2 regions of the Streptomyces sp. NBC_00727 genome follow, and region 2 is predicted to be linked to the other one. Evidence: riboswitches for the same ligand, from Rfam matches in the RefSeq annotation. Region 2 holds a riboswitch; the other holds the start of a gene.

Region 1 (9,884 bases), 4.3 Mb from region 2:
GGAGCCGGTCCTCGGCCTGCCGGCCGTCCAGCTCGGAGTTGCGCAGGTCCACCAGGACCAGGTGCACGTCCGTGCCGCCGGACAGCACGGAGACGCCGACCTCGGTGACGTCCGGCTGCACCAGGCGCTCGGCCAGGATGCGCGCGCCGTCCAGGGTGCGCTGCTGGCGCTCCTTGAACTCCTCGCCCGCCGCGACCTTGAACGAGACCGCCTTGGCCGCGATCACGTGCTCGAGCGGGCCGCCCTGCTGACCCGGGAAGACCGCCGAGTTGATCTTCTTGGCGAGCTCCTGGGTGGAGAGGATCACACCGCCGCGCGGACCGCCGAGGGTCTTGTGCGTGGTGGTGGTGACGACGTGGGCGTGCGGCACCGGGCTGGGGTGCAGGCCCGCGGCGACCAGACCGGCGAAGTGCGCCATGTCGACCATCAGGTACGCGCCGACCTCGTCCGCGATGCGGCGGAAGGCGGCGAAGTCCAGCTGGCGCGGGTACGCGGACCAGCCGGCGACGATCAGCTGCGGCTTGGACTCCTTGGCCAGACGCTCGACCTCGGCCATGTCCACGACACCGGTGTCGTCCACGTGGTACGGGACCACGTTGTAGAGCTTGCCGGAGAAGTTGATCTTCATGCCGTGGGTCAGGTGACCGCCGTGCGCCAGGTTCAGGCCCATGATCGTGTCGCCCGGCTTCAGCAGCGCGAACATCGCGGCGGCGTTGGCCTGCGCACCGGAGTGCGGCTGGACGTTCGCGGCCTCGGCGCCGAAGAGCGCCTTGATCCGGTCGATGGCGATCTGCTCGACCACGTCGACGTGCTCGCAGCCGCCGTAGTAGCGGCGGCCGGGGTAGCCCTCGGCGTACTTGTTGGTCAGGACGGAGCCCTGCGCCTCCATGACGGCGACGGGAGCGAAGTTCTCCGAGGCGATCATCTCGAGCGTGGACTGCTGACGGAGGAGCTCGGCGTCGACGGCGGCGGCGACGTCCGGGTCAAGCTCGTGGAGGGAGGAGTTGAGAAGCGACATCAGGTGGTCCCTTGGGGTCTTTAGTTGCCGGAGAACTCGGTGTACTCGTCGGCGGAGAGCAGGTCCTTCGGCTCCTCCGCGACGCGCACCTTGAACAGCCAGCCGCCCTCGAACGGAGCGGAGTTCACCAGCGACGGATCGTCGACGACGTCCTGGTTGGAGGCCGTGACCTCACCGGTGACCGGCGAGTACAGGTCGCTGACCGACTTGGTCGACTCCAGCTCGCCGCAGGTCTCGCCCGCGGTCACCGTGTCACCGACCTCGGGGAGCTGGGCGTAGACGACGTCACCGAGCGCGTTGGCCGCGTGCTCCGTGATACCGACCGTGGACACGCCTTCCTCGGCGGCCGACAGCCACTCGTGCTCCTTGCTGTACCGCAGCTGCTGGGGGTTGCTCATGACCTGAATTCTCCTGTACGCGGGGGAGTGCTGATGAACGGTGGTCTTACGGTGTGAGACGGGACTGCGTCACGTCGCGCGGGGGCCCTGCGCCCCACGGTGCTACTTCCGACGCTTGTAGAAGGGGAGCGCCACAACCTCGTACGGCTCGTGGGTGCCCCGGATGTCGACGCCGACACCCGCGGTCCCCGGCTCGGCGTGCGCCGCGTCGACGTACGCCATGGCGATCGGCTTCCCCAGCGTCGGGGAGGGCGCGCCGGAGGTGACCTCGCCGATGACCTCGCCGTTCGCCACGACCGGGAAGCCGGCGCGCGGCACCCGGCGGCCCTCGGCGACCAGGCCGACGAGCTTGCGGGGCGGGGCGGTCTCGGCGCGCTCCGCGGCGGCCTCCAGCGCCTTGCGGCCCACGAAGTCGCCGTCCTTCTCGAACTTCACGACGCGGCCGAGCCCGGCGTCGAACGGGGTCAGCGAGGTGGTCAGCTCGTGCCCGTACAGCGGCATGCCCGCCTCCAGGCGCAGCGTGTCGCGGCAGGAGAGGCCGCACGGGATCAGGCCGTGCGGGGCGCCCGCCTCGGTGAGCGCCTTCCACAGCTGCTCGGCGTGGCCGGGCGCGACGAACAGCTCGAAGCCGTCCTCGCCGGTGTAGCCGGTACGGGCGATCAGCGCGGGCACCCCGGCGACCACCCCGGGCAGCCCGGCGTAGTACTTCAGGCCGTCCAGGTCGGCGTCGGTCACGGCCGCGAGGATCGCCGGGGACTCGGGTCCCTGCACGGCGAGCAGCGCGTACGCGTCGCGGTCGTCGCGCACCTCGGCGTCGAAGCCGGCGGCGCGCTCGGTGATCGTGTCCAGGACCAGCTGGGCGTTGCCGGCGTTGGCGACGACCATGTACTCCGTGTCCTGGAGGCGGTAGACGATCAGGTCGTCCAGGATGCCGCCGTCCTCGGCGCAGATCATCGTGTAGCGGGCCCGGCCCGTCGAGACGGTGCCGATGTTGCCGACCAGCGCGTGGTTCAGCACGTCCACGGCCTGGGGGCCGGTGACCGTGATCTCACCCATGTGCGAGAGGTCGAAGAGACCGGCCTTCGTGCGGACGGCGTTGTGCTCGTCGCGCTCGCTGGCGTAACGCAGCGGCATGTCCCAGCCCGCGAAGTCGGTCATCGTGGCGCCGAGCGACCGGTGCAACGCGTCGAGGGCGGTGAGACGGGGGGTGCTGCTCATGAAACGGGCTCCCAGGGCATGACGACGACGAGGACGATCCCTCCCCATCTGTCATCGGAACCTGAGAGGTTCGCCGAGAGGCCCCGGTGGGGTTCGGCTTGCACCTTGGGTGGAGCCGCGGAGCGGCTCGCTTTTCAGATCTGCCTCATCCACGCGGTACGGGGCCTGAGAGATTCAAGGGAGGATCTTGCTCCTTCGGCGCCCGGCACGGTGACCGGGACTCTCCCGCGCGGATTCAAGCGGCCTGTATGCAGTTGGCGGGGTCATCATCGCACGCATTCCGGGGGAGTGGGGCGCCCGGGACCGCTACCGGCCGGTGCGGGATTCCGGCGGGTCGGACGCTTGTGCCGCATTACCTTTTCTTTACACTTCGGGGGTAAGTACCAGTCGGCACGCGTCGGCCGTACGGCCAGGGGGAGGCGATGACGTTGCGTTACGCGACGACTGCGGGGCCCGCGCACGGCGCGCTGCCCGCGCAGCCGGGCTCACCGGCCCGGCAGGCGGAGGGCGGCTGCGCGCCCGTCGTCCGGGACCTGCGCGGCCGGGCCGGGCGCGGACCGCGCGCGCTGCGGTTCGCCGCCGGGGACGTCGTGGTGGTCTCCGGACTGCCCGGGAGCGGCAAGTCCACCCTGATCGCCCGCGCCGCCCCGGCCTACGCCGTCGACTCCCAGGACACCCGGGACCGCTGGGCCCGCCGGCTGCCCCGCTTACTCCCCTACCTCCTCTACCGGCCGCTCGTCCGCCTCGCCCACTACCGGGGGCTGCGCCGGGTGCTGCGCTCCGGCGCCCCCGTGGTGGTCCACGACTGCGGCACGCAGAGCTGGGTCCGCGCCCGGCTCGCCCGCCATGCCCGCCGCCGAGGCAGCGGCCTGCACCTCGTCCTGCTCGACGTGTCCGCGGAGACCGCGCGCGAGGGCCAGCGCGAACGGGGCCGGGGCGTCTCCGCGTACGCCTTCGCCCGGCACCGCAGAGCCGTGGGGCGGCTGCTGAAGGACACCGAGGCGGGCCTGCTGCCGCGCGGCTGCGCCTCGGCGGTGCTGCTGGACCGGGAGGCGGCCGGCTCCCTGGCGCGGATCACGTTCGCAGACGCACAGACCCGAGGCTGAAAACAGACCGTCCAAAGGCCGGACAGTAGCCGGAGAGGGGCGCTTTCAGGACAGCCCCGGCGAGTGGCGGAGGGCGGAGCAGGCCGTACTCTCTTGCTGCACGGCAACGGGGCGAGAGGGAATCAGTGAACATTCCGGCACAGGCCGGGAGCCAGCCGCAGGGCGGATGGCCGGCCAACGAACTCGAAGAGGTGCTGGGCGCCTCGCTGGGCGTCCCGGAGGCGGGCGGCCGCCTGCTGGAGGTGCTCGGCCGCAGCCACGTCTGGGTGCCCCTGCCCGGCGGCGGCGCGGCCGACTCCCCGGACCTCGACCTGCCCACGCTGGAGATCGAGGGCGCCGCGTACGTCCCCGTCTTCAGCTCCGAGCACCAGTTCCTCGCCTGCGTCGGCGCCCATATGTCCTTCACGGTCGCCCCCGCCCGCGAGTTCGCCCGCGGCCTGCCCCCGCAGCTCGGCATCGCCGTGAACCCGGGCGGCGCCGTCGGCATGCCGCTGCCCCCGCCCGCCGTCGCCGAGCTGTGCCGGGCCGGGCGCACCCCGCTCGACGGCCCGGCCACCGGGGGCCGCGTCCGGCTGTACGAGCCGGACTGGAAGGAGGAGCCCGTCGACTTCCTGGCCGCCGCGGCCGGCGAGTTCGAGGAGAGCGGCGTCGTCCTCACCGCCCGCAGGGCCCTCGCCAGCATCGAGGGCGGCGCCCCCGTCCTCTTCGTCGGCGTCGAGTTCTCCACCTGGGACGGCGCCGGACAGAGCGCCCCCATGGACGCCCTGGGCCGGGCGCTGGGCCGCGTCGAGGTGCCCTGGCCGGTCAACCTCGTGCTGCTCGACGTGGCGCAGGATCCGGTCGCCGACTGGATGCGCGAGCGGGTGCGGCCCTTCTACACGCGCGCCGGGGTCTCCCCGGCATGACGGGTCCGGCCGTGCCGTCAAGCCGGTGACGGCACGGCCGCATAAGCTGGTTTGATGGCCGAAGGCCGTTGCCCGGTGGCCGGAACAGAGGATCTACGAGGGGCGGGACCCAGGGTGAGTGCGTCAGGCACCGCGGCGGCCGGTCAGGTCGAGCACATGCTGCGCCAGGTCGCGCCCGGGCGCTACGACGCGTACGAGGCGCTGCTCCAGGCCCTGGCGTCCGGCCGGGTCCGGATGCTCCTGTGGCACGGCCGCCCCGGCGCCCCCGACGCCCAGTACGGCAACATGGAGGTCGACGGCCTCGGCTACGCCCCGTGCGTCACCTCCTCCCAGGAGCTGGCCGCCAGCGGCTGGAGCCGGGACCACGAGGTCGTCGCCGGCCTCGACATCGCCCGCGCCCTCTACCCCGACCGCTGGGGTCTCTGGCTGAACCCGCACGCCCAGGGCGGCGGCGTCGGCATCCCCTGGCTGGATCTGCGCCGCATCGCGACCGGCCTCGACCGGATGCCCGCCGGGCCGCTGCGCATCAGCGAACCCGCCGTCGAGATCCCGCAGTTCTACGCCCAGCTCGCGCAGAACGCCCACCACACCCCCGCGATCCGCTCGCTGCGCCGCGCCTGGGTGCAGCCCGCGCTCGGCGCCCCGTACCTCGCCGTCGGTCTCGACCTGTACGACACGAGCGGGCCGTCCGTCGACGCGGTGCGGGCCATGATGCGCCAGTCCGTCGGCGCCGTCCCCGAGGGGCTGCCGGTCTCCACGGTCGCGATGTCCGACGAGTACGACCCGGTCGCGATGTGGCTGCGCGCCAACTCCCGGCCCTTCTACGACCGCGAGGCGCACGCCGCGCCCGGTTACGGCTATCCCCAGGCCGGCCCAGCCCCGCACGCGTACTGATGACCCGTCAGCGGCGGTGCGTTCTCGACGCATTCGTCATCCGCTCCATGCTCTTGCGCGGTACGTCCGTTATCGCTGATAAGTGACCGAGAGGTCCGCTTGTTGAGCACGGCTGTCCGGATACCGGAAGCATTCTGACGTCATCACGTTTGAGCAAACATTCCCCGTCAGGTCTGGCGGGGGGTCGCGAACTGGCTGAAGACTCCACGCAGCAGGTGCGCCATGCCCTTCGTGCCCACTCCCGAGCAGGGCACGACCGGCCGGACACCAGCGCACGATTCAGGCAACGAAGAAGCCGCTACCGCGGCGGTCACGGGCCGGCCACCGCCGGCCGAGAGGGGTCTCCAGCGCAATGACGGCACCTATCGAGACCACCGGGGCGGATACACGGCCCGAAGCGGTGCTGGAAGGCGCGGGTCGTAAGGAGATCGAGGGCCGTTCACTCGGCCGCATCGCCTGGACCCGCTTCAAGCGGGACAAGGCGGCGATGGCCGGTGGCATCGTTGTCGTGCTTCTGATCCTCACCGCGGTGCTGTCCAAGCCGCTCCAGTCGCTCCTGGGGCTCGACCCCAACGCGTTCAACCAGAGCCTGGTCGACCCCGTGATGCTCGCGCCCAAGGGCGACTTCGGCGGGATGAGCTGGGACCACCCGTTCGGCGTCGAACCGCAGACCGGCCGCGACATCTTCGCGCGCATCGTCGAAGGCTCCTGGGTCTCGCTCGTGGTCGCCGTCGGCTCCACCCTGCTCTCCGTCGTCATCGGCGTCGTCATGGGTGTCGTGGCCGGGTTCTACGGCGGCTGGGTGGACAGCGTCATCAGCCGGCTGATGGACACCTTCCTCGCCTTCCCGCTGCTGCTCTTCGCGATCTCCATCTCCGCCTCCCTGCAGGGCAACGCCTTCGGGATGGAAGGGCTCACGCTGCGGATCGCGGTCCTGATCTTCGTGATCGGCTTCTTCAGCTGGCCCTACATCGGCCGCATCGTCCGCGCGCAGACCCTGTCGCTGCGCGAGCGCGAGTTCGTCGAGGCCGCCCGGTCGCTGGGCGCCCGCGGTCCGTTCATCCTCTTCCGCGAACTGCTGCCCAACCTGGTCGCGCCGATCCTCGTGTACGCGACGCTGCTGATCCCCACGAACATCCTCTTCGAGGCGGCCCTGTCCTTCCTGGGCGTCGGCATCGCCCCGCCGCAGGCTTCCTGGGGCGGCATGCTCACGCAGGCGGTCGACCTCTACGAGGTGGACCCGATGTTCATGGTCATCCCCGGCATGGCGATCTTCATCACCGTGCTGGCCTTCAACCTGCTGGGGGACGGGCTGCGTGACGCACTCGACCCTCGTGGCAAGTAAACGCGGCAGTGCCGCACAGGACTAGCGAGGGGGCTTTCCTCAGCATGCAGAACAGAAAGACAGCGGCGCTCGTAGCCGTCGCGATCGCGGTGTCGCTCGCCGCCACGGCGTGCAGCAAGGACTCGGACGGCGGCAGCGGCAAGGGCGGCGGCGGCAACGCCAAGGCGGACGCGGGTCTGACGAGCATCGTCAACGCCAGCGACAAGAAGGGCGGGACGGTCACCTACGAGCACACCAGTGGCCCGGACTCCCTGGACCCCGGCAACACGTACTACGGCTGGGTGCAGAACTTCGCCCGCCTGTACGCCCGTTCGCTGGTGACCTTCAAGCCGGCCGCCGGCAAGGAGGGCCTGGAGGTCGTGCCCGACCTCGCCACCGGCCTCGGCAAGGCCAGCGCGGACGCCAAGACCTGGACGTACACGCTCCGCAAGGGCGTGAAGTTCGAGGACGGCTCCGAGATCACCTCGCAGGACGTCAAGTACGCCGTCGAGCGCTCCAACTTCGCGCCGGAGGCCCTGTCGAACGGCCCGACGTACTTCAAGGCGTACCTGGAGGGCGGCGACAAGTACAAGGGTCCGTACAAGGACAAGTCCGCCGAGGGTCTCAAGTCCATCGAGACGCCGGACAAGTACACGATCGTCTTCCACCTGAACAAGCCGTTCGCGGACATGGACTACCTGGCCGCGTTCTCGCAGACCGCGCCGATCCAGCAGAAGGCCGACAAGGGCGCCAGCTACGTCCAGAAGATGGTCTCCTCGGGTCCGTACAAGTTCTCGGCGTACGACGAGAGCAAGGGCGCGACCCTGGTCCGCAACCCGGAGTGGGACCCCAAGACGGACCCGATCCGCAAGGCGCTGCCGGACAAGATCGAGCTGAAGTTCAACGTCAACCCCACCACGGTCGACGAGCACCTCCTCAACGACGAGACCACCGCGGACATCGCGGGCACGGGTCTGCAGTCCAAGACCCAGCCCAAGGTCCTGCGCAAGGCGGCGGAGAAGGCGAAGACGGACAACCCGTACGCCGGCGCCCTGCAGTACCTCGCGCTGAACGTCAACGTGAAGCCGTTCGACAACGTCGAGTGCCGCAAGGCCGTCCAGTACGCCGTCGACAAGCAGAGCATGGTCGACTCGATCGGCGGCTCGGTCAAGGGCGACCCGGCCAGCACGGTCATCCCGCCGACCGTCGCCGGCTACAAGAAGTTCGACCTGTACCCGAGCGAGGGCAGCAAGGGCGACGCGGCCAAGGCCAAGGAGCACCTGACCAAGTGCGGTCACCCGGACGGCTTCAAGACGACGCTGACCGCGCGTTCCGACCGTCCTGACGAGGTCACCGCCGCCACGCAGCTCCAGAACAGCCTGAAGGCGATCGGCATCACCGCCGAGATCAAGCAGTTCCCCGCGGACAAGTACTTCACCGACTTCGCCGGTGTCCCGAAGTGGGTCCACAAGAACAACGCGGGCATGATGATGATGGCCTGGGGCGCCGACTGGCCGACCGGCTTCGGCTTCCTCGACCAGATCGTCAACGGCTCGGCCATCAAGCCCTCCGGCGGCACGAACCTGATGGAGCTCGACGACAAGGGGATCAACAACCTCCTCGTCAAGGGCATCGGCACCGTCGACACCGCGGAGCGCAACGCCACGTGGGGCGAGGTCGACCAGAAGGTCATGGAGAACGCCTCGGTCGTTCCCCTCTTCTACCGCAAGAACCTGCTCTACCGCCCGGACTCCGCGGCGAACGTCACCGTCACCGACGCGTACCTCGGCATGTACGACTACGTGCTCATGACGTCCACCAAGTAGCACCTGTTCATCAAAAGCATCCCCTGAAAGGCAGGTGAAGGCGCCGGGCCGGCGGGCGTACCCCGTCCGCCCGCCCGGCGCCGCACGGCTGTGGCTGCGTACATCATCCGACGCGTATTCGCCGCGGTGTTGCTGCTGCTGGTGGTCAGCGCAGTCACGTTCGCGATCTTCTTCCTGGTGCCCCGCCTCGGCGGGCAGACCCTCGACTCCATGGCCGCCCAGTACGTCGGGAAGAGCCCCGACCCCGACGTCATCGCCGCGGTCAAGAAGAACCTGGGGCTCGACCAGCCCCTGTACCTCCAGTACTGGCACTTCATCAAGGGCATCGTCGTCGGCGCCGAGTACCAGTTCGGCCCCGACCCGGTCACCTGCAACGCCCCCTGCTTCGGCTACTCGTTCAAGACCCACACCGAGATCTGGCCCCAGCTCGTCGACCGCATCCCGGTCACGCTGTCGCTGGCCGTCGGTGCCGCCGTCATCTGGGTCGTCTCCGGTGTCGCGATCGGCGTCGTCTCCGCCCTCAAGCGGGGCTCCTTCTTCGACCGCCTCTCCATGGGAGTCGCCCTCGCCGGTGTCTCGCTGCCGATGTTCTTCACCGGCCTCGTGGTCCTGGCACTCTTCGGGAACGGCGAGTACGTCCCCATCACCGAGGACCCGGTCGCCTGGGCCGGCAGCCTGGTGCTGCCCTGGTGCACCCTCGCGCTGCTGTACTCCGCGCTCTACGCCCGGCTCACCCGGGCCGGAATGCTGGAGACCATGGGCGAGGACTACATCAGGACCGCGCGGGCCAAGGGCCTCCAGGAACGCAAGGTGGTCGTCAAGCACGGGCTGCGCTCCGCGCTCACCCCGCTGGTCACCATCTTCGGCATGGACTTCGCGCTGCTGCTCGGCGGCGCGGTCATCACCGAACGCGTCTTCTCCTTCCAGGGCCTGGGCGCCTTCGCCATCCAGGGCGTGACCACCGCCGACCTGCCCAAGGTGATGGGCGTGACCCTGGTCGCCGCCTTCTTCATCGTCCTCTGCAACCTGCTGGTGGACCTCGTGTACGCCGCGATCGACCCCCGGGTGAGGCTCTCATGAGCGACGCAATCAGCAAGGCTTCCCCGGCGGCGGACTCCGTCCCGGCGCCCCGGTCCGGCGACGGCCGCCCGTTCCTCTCCGTACGCGACCTCACCGTCCACTTCGACACCGACGA
Region 2 (9,884 bases):
AGGACGGCACGCCGCTGCTCGACTATCCGTTCACGCTGGTCGACAACCAGCACCGGACCACCGAGGAGGGCCGGGCCGCGATGCGGTTCATGACCCTGCTCTTCGAGGACGACTCCCTGAGCACCCTCAAGGAGCACGGCTTCCGGACCACGGACGGCGAGGCCGACGAGAAGCTGGTCGCCGCGGCCGGTGGCAGATCCCCCCAGCCGTACGACGCGACCCAGCCGGCCGCCCCGTCTGACGAGACGCTCCAGAAGACGCTCGGCATGTGGACGATCACGGTGCAGAGCGCGCGGCTGACCACCGTCGTCGACGCGTCCGGCTCGATGGCCGCGATCGTGCCGGGCCGTAACCAGTCCCGGATGGACGTCACCAAGGCATCGCTGGTCCAGGCGCTCAACCAGTTCACGCCGAACGACGAGATCGGGCTCTGGGAGTTCGCGACCAGGCTCGACGGCGACAGGGACTACCGTCGGCTCGTGACGACCGCCCGGCTCGGGGACGACACGAAGGGCGGCGGCACCCACCGGGAGAAGCTCGCCGCCGCGTTCGCCGCGCTGCAACCGGTGCCGGACGGCGCCACCGGTCTGTACGACACCGCGCTGGCCGCGTACAAGGAGGCGCAGCGCACGTATGTGAAGGGCAAGTTCAACGCGGTCGTGATCCTCACCGACGGCTCGAACCAGGACGACCGGTCCATCTCGCGCTCCGACCTCGTCGCCCGGCTGAAGTCCCTCGCCGACCCGACGCGCCCGGTCCCGCTGCTGGCCATCGCGGTCGGACCCGAGGCGGACAGCGCGGAGCTGGAAGAGATCGCGGAGGTCACCGGGGGCGGCGGCTACCAGGTGAACGACCCGGCCGAGATCCAGGCGGTGATCCTGCAGGCCGTCATGACCGCCGGCCAGGGCGTCCGCGCGGCCGAACGGTAACGACGACGCGGTACGGGTACGGGGGGCGCCCCCGTACCCGTACCGCGGGCTCACGCCCGTGGCGCCGCCGGCCGGGTCACGGCGCCGGGATGCCGGCGGGCCAGCTGTGCACCGGGTCGCCGCCCTGCATCAGCTCGCCGTAACGCCGGGTCATCGCGGCGAGGGCGGCGCCCCGGTCCATCCCCGCCTCGCGCGCCCGGTGGTAGGTGTCCGCCTGCCAGGACGCCCCGTTCGTCCGCCGTTTGCACCGCTCCTCGATGATCCCGAGGTAGTGGTCCCGGTCCACCGGTTCGACGTTCCAGGCGTCGAGCCCGGCGGCGGCCAGCGGCAGGAGCTCGTCGCGCACCAGCTTCACCACCGGCACCCGGGTCAGCCCGCCCGACCGGCCGGGCCGGGGCCACAGCAGCTCGGCGTCGATGCCGTGGCGGCACGCGGTCTCGAAGTTCTCCGCGGCGGCGGAGAACGGCATCCGGGTCCACACCGGACGCGACTCCTCCGCCATGGCCCGGACGAGGCCGTAGTAGAGCGCGGTGTTGGCGATGACGTCGGCGACGGTCGGGCCGGCGGGCAGCACCCGGTTCTCCACGCGGAGGTGCGGAACGCCGTCGGCGATCCCGTACACCGGGCGGTTCCAGCGGTAGACCGTGCCGTTGTGCAGCACCAGCTCCTTCAGCTGCGGGACCCCGCCGTCGGCGAGGACGCGCAGCGGCTCCTCCTCGTCGCAGATGGGCAGGAGCGGCGGGAAGTAGCGGAGGTTCTCCTCGAAGAGCTCCTCGACCGAACCGATCCACTTCTCCCCGAACCAGGTCCTCGGCCGCACGCCCTGGTTGCGCAGCTCGGGCGGCCGGGTGTCCGTGGCCTGCTCGAACAGCGGCGGCCGGGACTCGCGCCACACCTCCCGGCCGAACAGGAAGGGCGAGTTGGCCCCCAGCGCCACCTGGACGGCGGCCACGGCCTGCGCCGCGTTCCACACGTCGGCGAAGCGTTCCGGCGTCACCTGGAGATGCAGTTGCAGCGAGGTGCAGGCCGCCTCCGGGGTGATCGATCCGGCGGTGGCGACCAGCCGCTCGACGCCTTCGATATCGAGCGAGAAATCCTCGCCGCGGGCCGCCACCATTTGATCGTTCAGGAGGGCGTAGCGGTCTACGTCGGAGAGATTGGACCGGACCATGTCGTCGCGGCCGAGCGTCGGCAGGATTCCGATCATCATGATCCCGGCATCGACTTCACCGGCCTTCCGGTCGGCATATCCGAGCCCGGTCCTCAGCTCTTCGGCCAGCTGATCCAGAACGCGCCCCGACAGATGATGGGGGACTATGTTCACCTCCAGATTGAACATCCCCAGTTCCGTCTGGAAATCGTGACTCGCGATGCGCTCCAGTACCTCCCCATTCAACATCTTCGGCATGGCGTCGGCGCCCGTGAGATTCAGTTCGATCTCCATGCCCATGAGGTTGCGCGGCCGGTCGAACCGCCGCTCCGCCAGGAGCCCGGACAGTGCCTCCAGGCACTGGTGCAGTTTCTTCCGGTACTTCTGGCGGTCGGACAGGTCAAAGGCGCCCGCGACGACCTTCTCCCCCATCGAAGTGTCCCTCCTCGAGTGGCCAGCACGCGGCCCGGGCCGCTCGCATCACGATCGATAATGCCCGCAGGACGTGATCCGTAACGCCCCGCGGAGGGCGCATACCCGCTAATCTGAGCGCCGGAGCCCCCGGCACATTCACTCGGCATGAGGCAGCGGCCGGTTTCCTCGTACGGCGGGCCGGTAAAGCCCCGATGGGTTTCGGCCGACCGCGGCGCGGGAAAAACCCGAGGCGGCGGCTGCGCCGCTCGCGCCGAATCAGCATGATCTCCGCATAATAAAGTCCGGATACCGCCTTGTCGGCGATAGCCGCGACAGCTAGTGGAAACACCGCGTGAACACGTGTCGTATAAACTCCGCGGACGAGGCAGAGAGTTGACGCACCGGCTCAGTCACCGGCCTCCTCTGGCCCCGCACGCCGACAGCGCCGTCTGCACCCGCCCGCGCACCACCGTGTCTCCGAAGTGAGAGGCGACCCAATTATGCCGCTGCATGTTCCCCTGGCCCCCGCGCCCGCGCTGCGCAGCGTTCTCGCGGCGCTCGGTTCACCGACCGCGGTCCGTGAGGCCCGTACGCCCGCCCTGCGGTCCGCTCAGGGACCGCTGAGCCCCGAACACCCGCTGCCCGTCCATGTGCTGGACCTCGCCCCGGGCGGAATCGCCCCCGCGACCCGGCTCGCCGCCTGGCGCTTCCAGATCCGCAGCACGGAGCGGGCGGTCGCGGCGGCGGACACCATGCTGACCGCGGACGGCTGGGCCTTCTCGCACTTCTTCGAGGGCCCGTACATCGCCTCGACGGAGCTGGCGCTGCGCCAGGCGGAGGGGATCGGCGGCCACTACCAGCCGAGGCTGCTGTCCATCCCCGACCTCTACATGCTGGCCCTGTGGCTGCACGGCGACCCGGAGGCCGACGCGTCCTGCGGCGCCCCCGCCCCGGCCGACCTGCTGGTGCCGCTGGCCCCGGCGCCGCCCGGCTTCGCGGCCCACCGCCCGCACCGGGCAGCCGACCTGCTGCCCGTCATCACCACCCGCATCATGCCCGGCCCGGGCCCGCTGCTGGGCTCCCCGGCCCCGGCCTGAAGCGGCCGGCCGTCCGTGCAGCGCGCTGTGCCCCGTCGCCCTCGCCCGGCGACGGGGCACAGCGCGCTCACTGGCATGGGGCGATCGGCCCATCCGGACTAGTCCCATCCGGCCACCCCGAACCACCCGAAGTGACAGTGCAGTTGAGGAGAACCGTCCGCCCGGGTGACGCGTCATGGGAGGAGTGGAAGCGCTGCGGCGAAATCCCTGCGGATTGACGCCCGTAGGGCAACACTGGGATCCGACCGATCGATACGGGGGCGGTCATGAACACCTCTTCACACCGCACACCACTCAACTCGACGCAGCGAAAGAACCCCTCCATGTGCCAGCACCAGCCACCCTGCCCGACAGCCGACTCAGCCGACCGGGAAGCCGCCCGCCAGGTGGCACACCACCCGGAGCAGGGCTGGAGCCTGCTGTGCAACGGCGTCCTGCTCTTCGAGGACACCGGTGAGCTGCTCCCGGACGGGCAGATCATCGCCCCGCACAGGCCCCTGGCGGCGAGCCGGGTGATGAAGGCCGCCTGAGCGGCCCGTACGGAAAAAAAGGGGGCCGGCCCGGAGGAGTCTCCGCACCGGCCCCGACGCGTGTCCGCGTCACACCGCTTCGATCAGGCGTTCCGGATCAGTTGTCGTACTCGTCCAGGGGCGGGCACGAGCAGACGAGGTTGCGGTCACCGAACGCACCGTCGATCCGGCGCACCGGCGGCCAGTACTTGTCGGCGGCCGACACGCCCGCCGGGAAGACCGCCACCTCGCGGCTGTAGCCGTGCTCCCACTCCCCGCCCAGCGCGGCGGCGGTGTGCGGGGCGTTGGCGAGCGGGTTGTCGTCGGCGCTCCACTCCCCCGACGCGACCTTCTCGATCTCACCGCGGATGGCGATCATCGTGTCGCAGAAGCGGTCCAGCTCCGCGAGGTCCTCGCTCTCGGTCGGCTCGATCATCAGCGTCCCGGCGACCGGGAACGACATGGTCGGCGAGTGGAAGCCGTAGTCGATGAGCCGCTTCGCGACGTCGTCGATGCTGACCCCGGTCGCCTTGGAGATGGGCCGCAGGTCCACGATGCACTCGTGCGCCACCAGCCCGGCCGGGCCGTTGTACAGGATCGGGTAGTGCGGTTCGAGGCGCGTGGCGATGTAGTTGGCCGCGAGCACGGCGACCTGCGTCGCGCGCTTCAGGCCCTCGCCGCCCATCAGGCGTACGTACGCCCAGGAGATCGGGAGGATGCCCGCGGAGCCCCACGGGGCGGCCGAGATGGGTCCCACGCCGGTCTCCGGGCCCGCCGCGGGCTGCAGCGGGTGGTTGGGCAGGTACGGCGCCAGGTGCGCGCGCACGCCGACCGGGCCGACGCCGGGGCCGCCGCCGCCGTGCGGGATGCAGAAGGTCTTGTGCAGGTTCAGGTGCGAGACGTCGCCGCCGAACCGGCCGGGCTTGGCCAGGCCGACCAGCGCGTTGAGGTTGGCGCCGTCGACGTAGACCTGGCCGCCGGCGTCGTGCACCTCGGCGCAGATGTCGGCGACGTGCTCCTCGAAGACGCCGTGCGTCGACGGGTAGGTGATCATGAGCACGGCCAGCTCGTCGCGGTACTGCGCGATCTTGGCGCGCAGGTCATCGATGTCGACCTCGCCGTCGTCGGCGGTCTTGACGACGACCACCTTCATGCCGGCCATCACGGCGCTCGCGGCGTTGGTGCCGTGCGCGGAGGACGGGATCAGGCAGACGGTGCGGTTCTCGTCGCCGTTGGCGCGGTGGTACGCGCGGACGGCCAGCAGCCCCGCGAACTCACCCTGCGAACCGGCGTTCGGCTGGAGGGAGACCGCGTCGTAACCGGTGACCTCGGCCAGCCGCTCCTCCAGCTCGCGGATGAGCGTCAGGAAGCCCTGGGCCTGCTCGGCGGGCGCGAACGGGTGCAGCGCGCCGAATTCGGGCCAGGTGATCGACTCCATCTCGGCGGTCGCGTTCAGCTTCATCGTGCAGGAGCCGAGCGGGATCATGCCGCGGTCCAGCGCGTAGTCGCGGTCGGCCAGCTTGCGCAGGTAGCGCAGCATGGCGGTCTCGGACCGGTGCTGGTGGAAGACCGGGTGGGTCAGGATCGTGTCGGCGCGCAGCAGCGCCTCGGGGAGCGCGTCCCCGGTGGTGGCGTCCAGAGCCTCGACGTCCCCGTCGGCGCCGAAGGCCGCCCAGACGGCGGCGACCTGGGTACGGGTCGTGGTCTCGTCGCAGGCGAGGGAGACGGTGTCGGCGTCGACCAGGCGCAGGTTCACGCCACGCTCGCGGGCGTCGGCGACGACCTCGCCGGCCTTGCCGGGGACGCGGACGGTGAGCGTGTCGAAGTAGGAACCGGTCACCACGTCCACGCCGGCGGCGCGCAGGCCCTCGGCCAGGATCGCGGCGTAACGGTGGGTGCGCCGGGCGATCGTGCGCAGGCCCTCGGGGCCGTGGTAGACGGCGTACATGCCGGCCATGACGGCGAGCAGCACCTGCGCGGTGCAGATGTTGCTGGTGGCCTTCTCGCGGCGGATGTGCTGCTCGCGGGTCTGCAGGGCCAGCCGGTACGCCTTGTTGCCGTCGGCGTCCACGGAGACGCCGACGAGGCGGCCGGGCAGGCTGCGGGCGAACTTGTCCCGGACCGCCATGTAGCCGGCGTGCGGGCCGCCGAAGCCCATCGGCACGCCGAAGCGCTGCGTGGTGCCGATGGCGATGTCGGCGCCGAGGTCGCCGGGCGAGGTGAGCAGGGTGAGGGCCAGCAGGTCGGCGGCCACGGTGACGATCGCGCCCAGCTCGTGCGCCTGGTCGATCACGGGCTTGATGTCCCGGACGGCCCCGGAGGCGCCGGGGTACTGGAGCAGCACACCGAAGACCCCGCGCTCGGCGATCCCGGCCGGGATGCCGTCGGTGAGGTCGGCGACGACGACCTCGACACCGGTCGGCTCGGCGCGGGTCTCGATGACGGCGACGGTCTGCGGCAGGGCGTCGGCGTCGACCAGGAAGACGCCGTTCCTGACCTTGCCGACGCGCCGGGCCAGCGACATGGCCTCGGCGGCGGCGGTGCCCTCGTCGAGGAGTGAGGCGCCCGAGGTGGGCAGGCCGGTCAGCTCGGCGACCATCGTCTGGAAGTTCAGGAGCGCTTCGAGGCGGCCCTGGGAGATCTCGGGCTGGTACGGCGTGTAGGCCGTGTACCAGGCGGGGTTCTCCATGACGTTGCGCAGGATCACCGGCGGGGTGAACGTGCCGTAGTAGCCGAGCCCGATCATCGGGGCGAGGACCTGGTTGCGGTCGGCGAGCCGGCGCAGCTCGGCCAGCACCTCGGCCTCGGTCCTGGCTCCCGGCAGGTTCAGCGCCTCGGCGCTCTTGATCACGTCGGGCACGGCGGCCGCGGTCAGCTCGTCCAGCGAGCCGTAGCCGACCTGGGCGAGCATCTTCGCCTGCGCCTCGGCGTCCGGGCCGATGTGGCGCTGCTCGAAGGGGATGCCCTGTTCCAGCTGGGAGAGCGGGGTGCGACGGGGGGTCATGGTGGAGGCCTCCTGGTCTGTCACGACCTGCGAGGGGCACCGCGGCGCCGGGTGCCCGAACGGCCTCCCCCTCTGTCATCTCAACCTGAGAGCTTCACCGGCACCACGCGGGCGCCGGCTTTCACCGTCGGTGAGGGAGAGGTTCCGTACGGCCCATCGGCCGCGCGCAACCCGCCCTGCTTTCCAGAGTGACCTCGTCCGTGCGGTACGGGGGCCTGAGAGATTCCGGGGAGGATTTGCTCCTTCGGCGTCCTCCGGATGGGCTCCGGACGACTCTCCCGCACGGGGTCAGCAGCCATGACCAGCCTACCAGCGGGGTACACGACGAGAATTCTCGAGTGGCCAAGCCCACGGAACTGCATTTCTGTAGTCCCTGTGGACCAGCCGCGACCAGTGTGGGAGGGACCGTGCAGACCGACATCGACCCGCGCAGCCTGATCGGCCGCAAGGCCTTCGACCGCAAGGGCACCAAGATCGGGACCGTGGACGAGGTGTACCTCGACGACGCGACCGGGGTACCCGAATGGGCGGCGGTGCGCACCGGCCTCTTCAGCCGTGACGCCTTCGTCCCGCTGGAGCCCAGCGAGTTCGTCGAGGACGCGCTGCGCGTCCCCTTCGACCGGGCGCTGATCAAGGACGCGCCCGACTTCGGCGTGGGCCGCCACCTCTCGCCGGAGCAGGAGCTCCAGCTCTACCGGCACTACGGCCTGGACGCCGCCCCCGGCGAACCGGCCCCGGACCGGGACTTCGGCCGGCTGGCGGGCCAGGAGGAGTAGTCCGGCGCGTCCCGGACGAGCGGCAGGGGCTCGGCGGCCCGCAGCGCGGGGTCGTCGACGCGGAACGTACGCACCCGGCCGGGCGGCGACCCCGGTTCCTCGAACCGCACGGTCACCCGGCCGACCCCGCTGCCCTGCACCCAGCCGTGTCCGTGGGCCTCGTGGGACACATCGTGCCCGGCCGGCCAGCGCCGCGCCGCGAGCTGCTCCGCGTCGTCCGGCCCCGGCTGTCCCGGCTCGGGTTCCGCGGGCCGCTCGCGGCCGCCGGTGTCGTCCTGCGGCCGCGCTCCGGCGTCCTCCGGCGGGACCGCGGCCGCCCGCTCACCGGCGGCCTGGGCGAACAGGTCCTCCTGGGTGAAGTCGGCGAGCCCCGTGACGCCGACGCCCAGCAGCCGAACTCCCCCGGTGGTGTCCACGGACTCCAGCAGCCGGGCGGCGGCCTCGCGGACCACCGCCGGGTCGTCCGTGGGGCCGCGCAGCGTCTCGGAGCGGGTCAGCGTGGAGAAGTCGTAACGGCGCACCTTCAGCACCACCGTGCGCCCCGAGCGACCGGCGCCCCTGAGCCGCTGGACGCACCGGTCGGCCAGCCGCTCCACCTCGGTGCGCACCCGGACCCGGTCGTGCAGGTCCATGTCGAAGGTGTCCTCGACCGAGACGGACTTCGCGTCGCGCTCCGCGACCACGGGCCGGTCGTCGAGGCCGATCGCCATCCGGTGCAGCGAGGCGCCGTGCGCCTTCCCCAGCAGCCGTATCAGCTCGGCCTCACCGGCTTCGGCGAGGTCGTCGACCGTCGTCATGCCGGCACGGCGCAGATGGTCGGCGGTGGCCGGGCCGACACCGGGCAGGGTGCGCACCGGCATGGGCGCGAGGTGTTCCCGCTCGGTGCCGGGGGCGATCAGGCGTATCCCGTCGGGCTTGGCCTCCTCGGAAGCGATCTTGGCGAGCATCTTGGAGCCGGCGAGCCCGACGGAACCGCTCAGTCCGGTGACCGCCTCGATCGCCTCGCGCAGCTGCCGGCCGATCTCCAGGGCCGAGGCGGTGTCGTCGGCCATGTCCCCGGCTTCGAGGTCCACGAAGGCCTCGTCCAGGCTGAGCGGTTCCACCAGCGGGGAGAGCCGGCCCAGCAGCTCCATGACCTGGTCGCTCACCGACCGGTACAGCGTGAAGCGCGGCACCAGATACGCGGCGTTCGGCGCCAGCCGTCTGGCCTGCGCCATCGGCATGGCCGAATGCACCCCGAACCGCCGTGCCTCGTACGAGGCGGTCGCGACGACCCCGCGCGGGCCGAGCCCGCCCACCACGACCGGCTTGCCGCGCAGGCTGGGCTTCGCCGCCTGCTCCGCCGAGGCGTAGAAGGCGTCCATGTCCAGATGGAGGATGGTGGGCGCGGCTCTCACACCTGCCGATGCTGCCCTACGGCACTGACAATCGCCGCGCCTCACGGCGCTGCCGCCCGCGGTTCACACCCCGGGCGGCCGCTCTCAGCGGCTCAGACGGCCCGGTTGCGGCGCCGTGCCAGCTCGTCGGCGGGGTTGTGCCCGACGAGGGTCTCACCCGTGTCCACGCGCTCCCCGTGCAGCTGGGACAGCGCGGCGTCCACGTCCCGCCACACCACGCCGACGGCGATGCCGAAGACGCCCTGGCCGCCCTGCAGCAGATCGACGACCTCGGCGGGCGAGGAGCACTCGTAGACCGTCGCGCCGTCGCTCATCAGCGTCATGCGTTCCAGGTCCTGGAAGCCGCGGGCCCGCAGGTGCTGGACCGTGGTCCGGATGTTCTGGAGCGCCACGCCGGTGTCGAGGAAGCGCTTCACGATCTTCAGCAGAACGACGTCCCGGAAGCTGTAGAGCCGCTGGGTGCCCGACCCGTACGCCGGCCGGACGCTCGGCTCGACGAGACCGGTGCGGGCCCAGTAGTCGAGCTGCCGGTAGGTGATCCCCGCCGCCGCGCACGCCGTTGGCCCGCGATAGCCGATGTCGTCGGCCGATGCCACGCCGCCCCCCAC

What was found. Region 2 has a riboswitch for glycine ahead of gcvP (aminomethyl-transferring glycine dehydrogenase). Riboswitches for the same ligand answer to the same signal wherever they lie in the genome.
Region 1: another riboswitch for glycine. It lies ahead of gcvT (glycine cleavage system aminomethyltransferase GcvT); the one in region 2 lies ahead of gcvP (aminomethyl-transferring glycine dehydrogenase).

The regions. Positions count from the first base shown of each region.
Region 1 is NZ_CP108981.1:5,113,377-5,123,260, forward strand. It holds gene glyA (serine hydroxymethyltransferase) at 1-1,018, opposite strand, end outside; gene gcvH (glycine cleavage system protein GcvH) at 1,039-1,416, opposite strand; gene gcvT (glycine cleavage system aminomethyltransferase GcvT) at 1,519-2,634, opposite strand; glycine riboswitch at 2,779-2,872, opposite strand; gene OG242_RS23310 (AAA family ATPase) at 3,057-3,740, shown strand; gene OG242_RS23315 (enhanced serine sensitivity protein SseB) at 3,866-4,645, shown strand; gene OG242_RS23320 (enhanced serine sensitivity protein SseB C-terminal domain-containing protein) at 4,760-5,539, shown strand; gene OG242_RS23325 (ABC transporter permease) at 5,892-6,884, shown strand; gene OG242_RS23330 (ABC transporter substrate-binding protein) at 6,929-8,689, shown strand; gene OG242_RS23335 (ABC transporter permease) at 8,780-9,769, shown strand; gene OG242_RS23340 (ABC transporter ATP-binding protein) at 9,766-9,884, shown strand, end outside.
Region 2 is NZ_CP108981.1:845,851-855,734, forward strand. It holds gene OG242_RS03580 (substrate-binding domain-containing protein) at 1-929, shown strand, start outside; gene OG242_RS03585 (glutamate-cysteine ligase family protein) at 1,006-2,511, opposite strand; gene OG242_RS03590 (hypothetical protein) at 2,994-3,590, shown strand; gene OG242_RS03595 (DUF5999 family protein) at 3,914-4,120, shown strand; gene gcvP (aminomethyl-transferring glycine dehydrogenase) at 4,218-7,103, opposite strand; glycine riboswitch at 7,297-7,394, opposite strand; gene OG242_RS03605 (PRC-barrel domain-containing protein) at 7,511-7,879, shown strand; gene OG242_RS03610 (DNA polymerase IV) at 7,804-9,276, opposite strand; gene OG242_RS03615 (MerR family transcriptional regulator) at 9,369-9,884, opposite strand, start outside.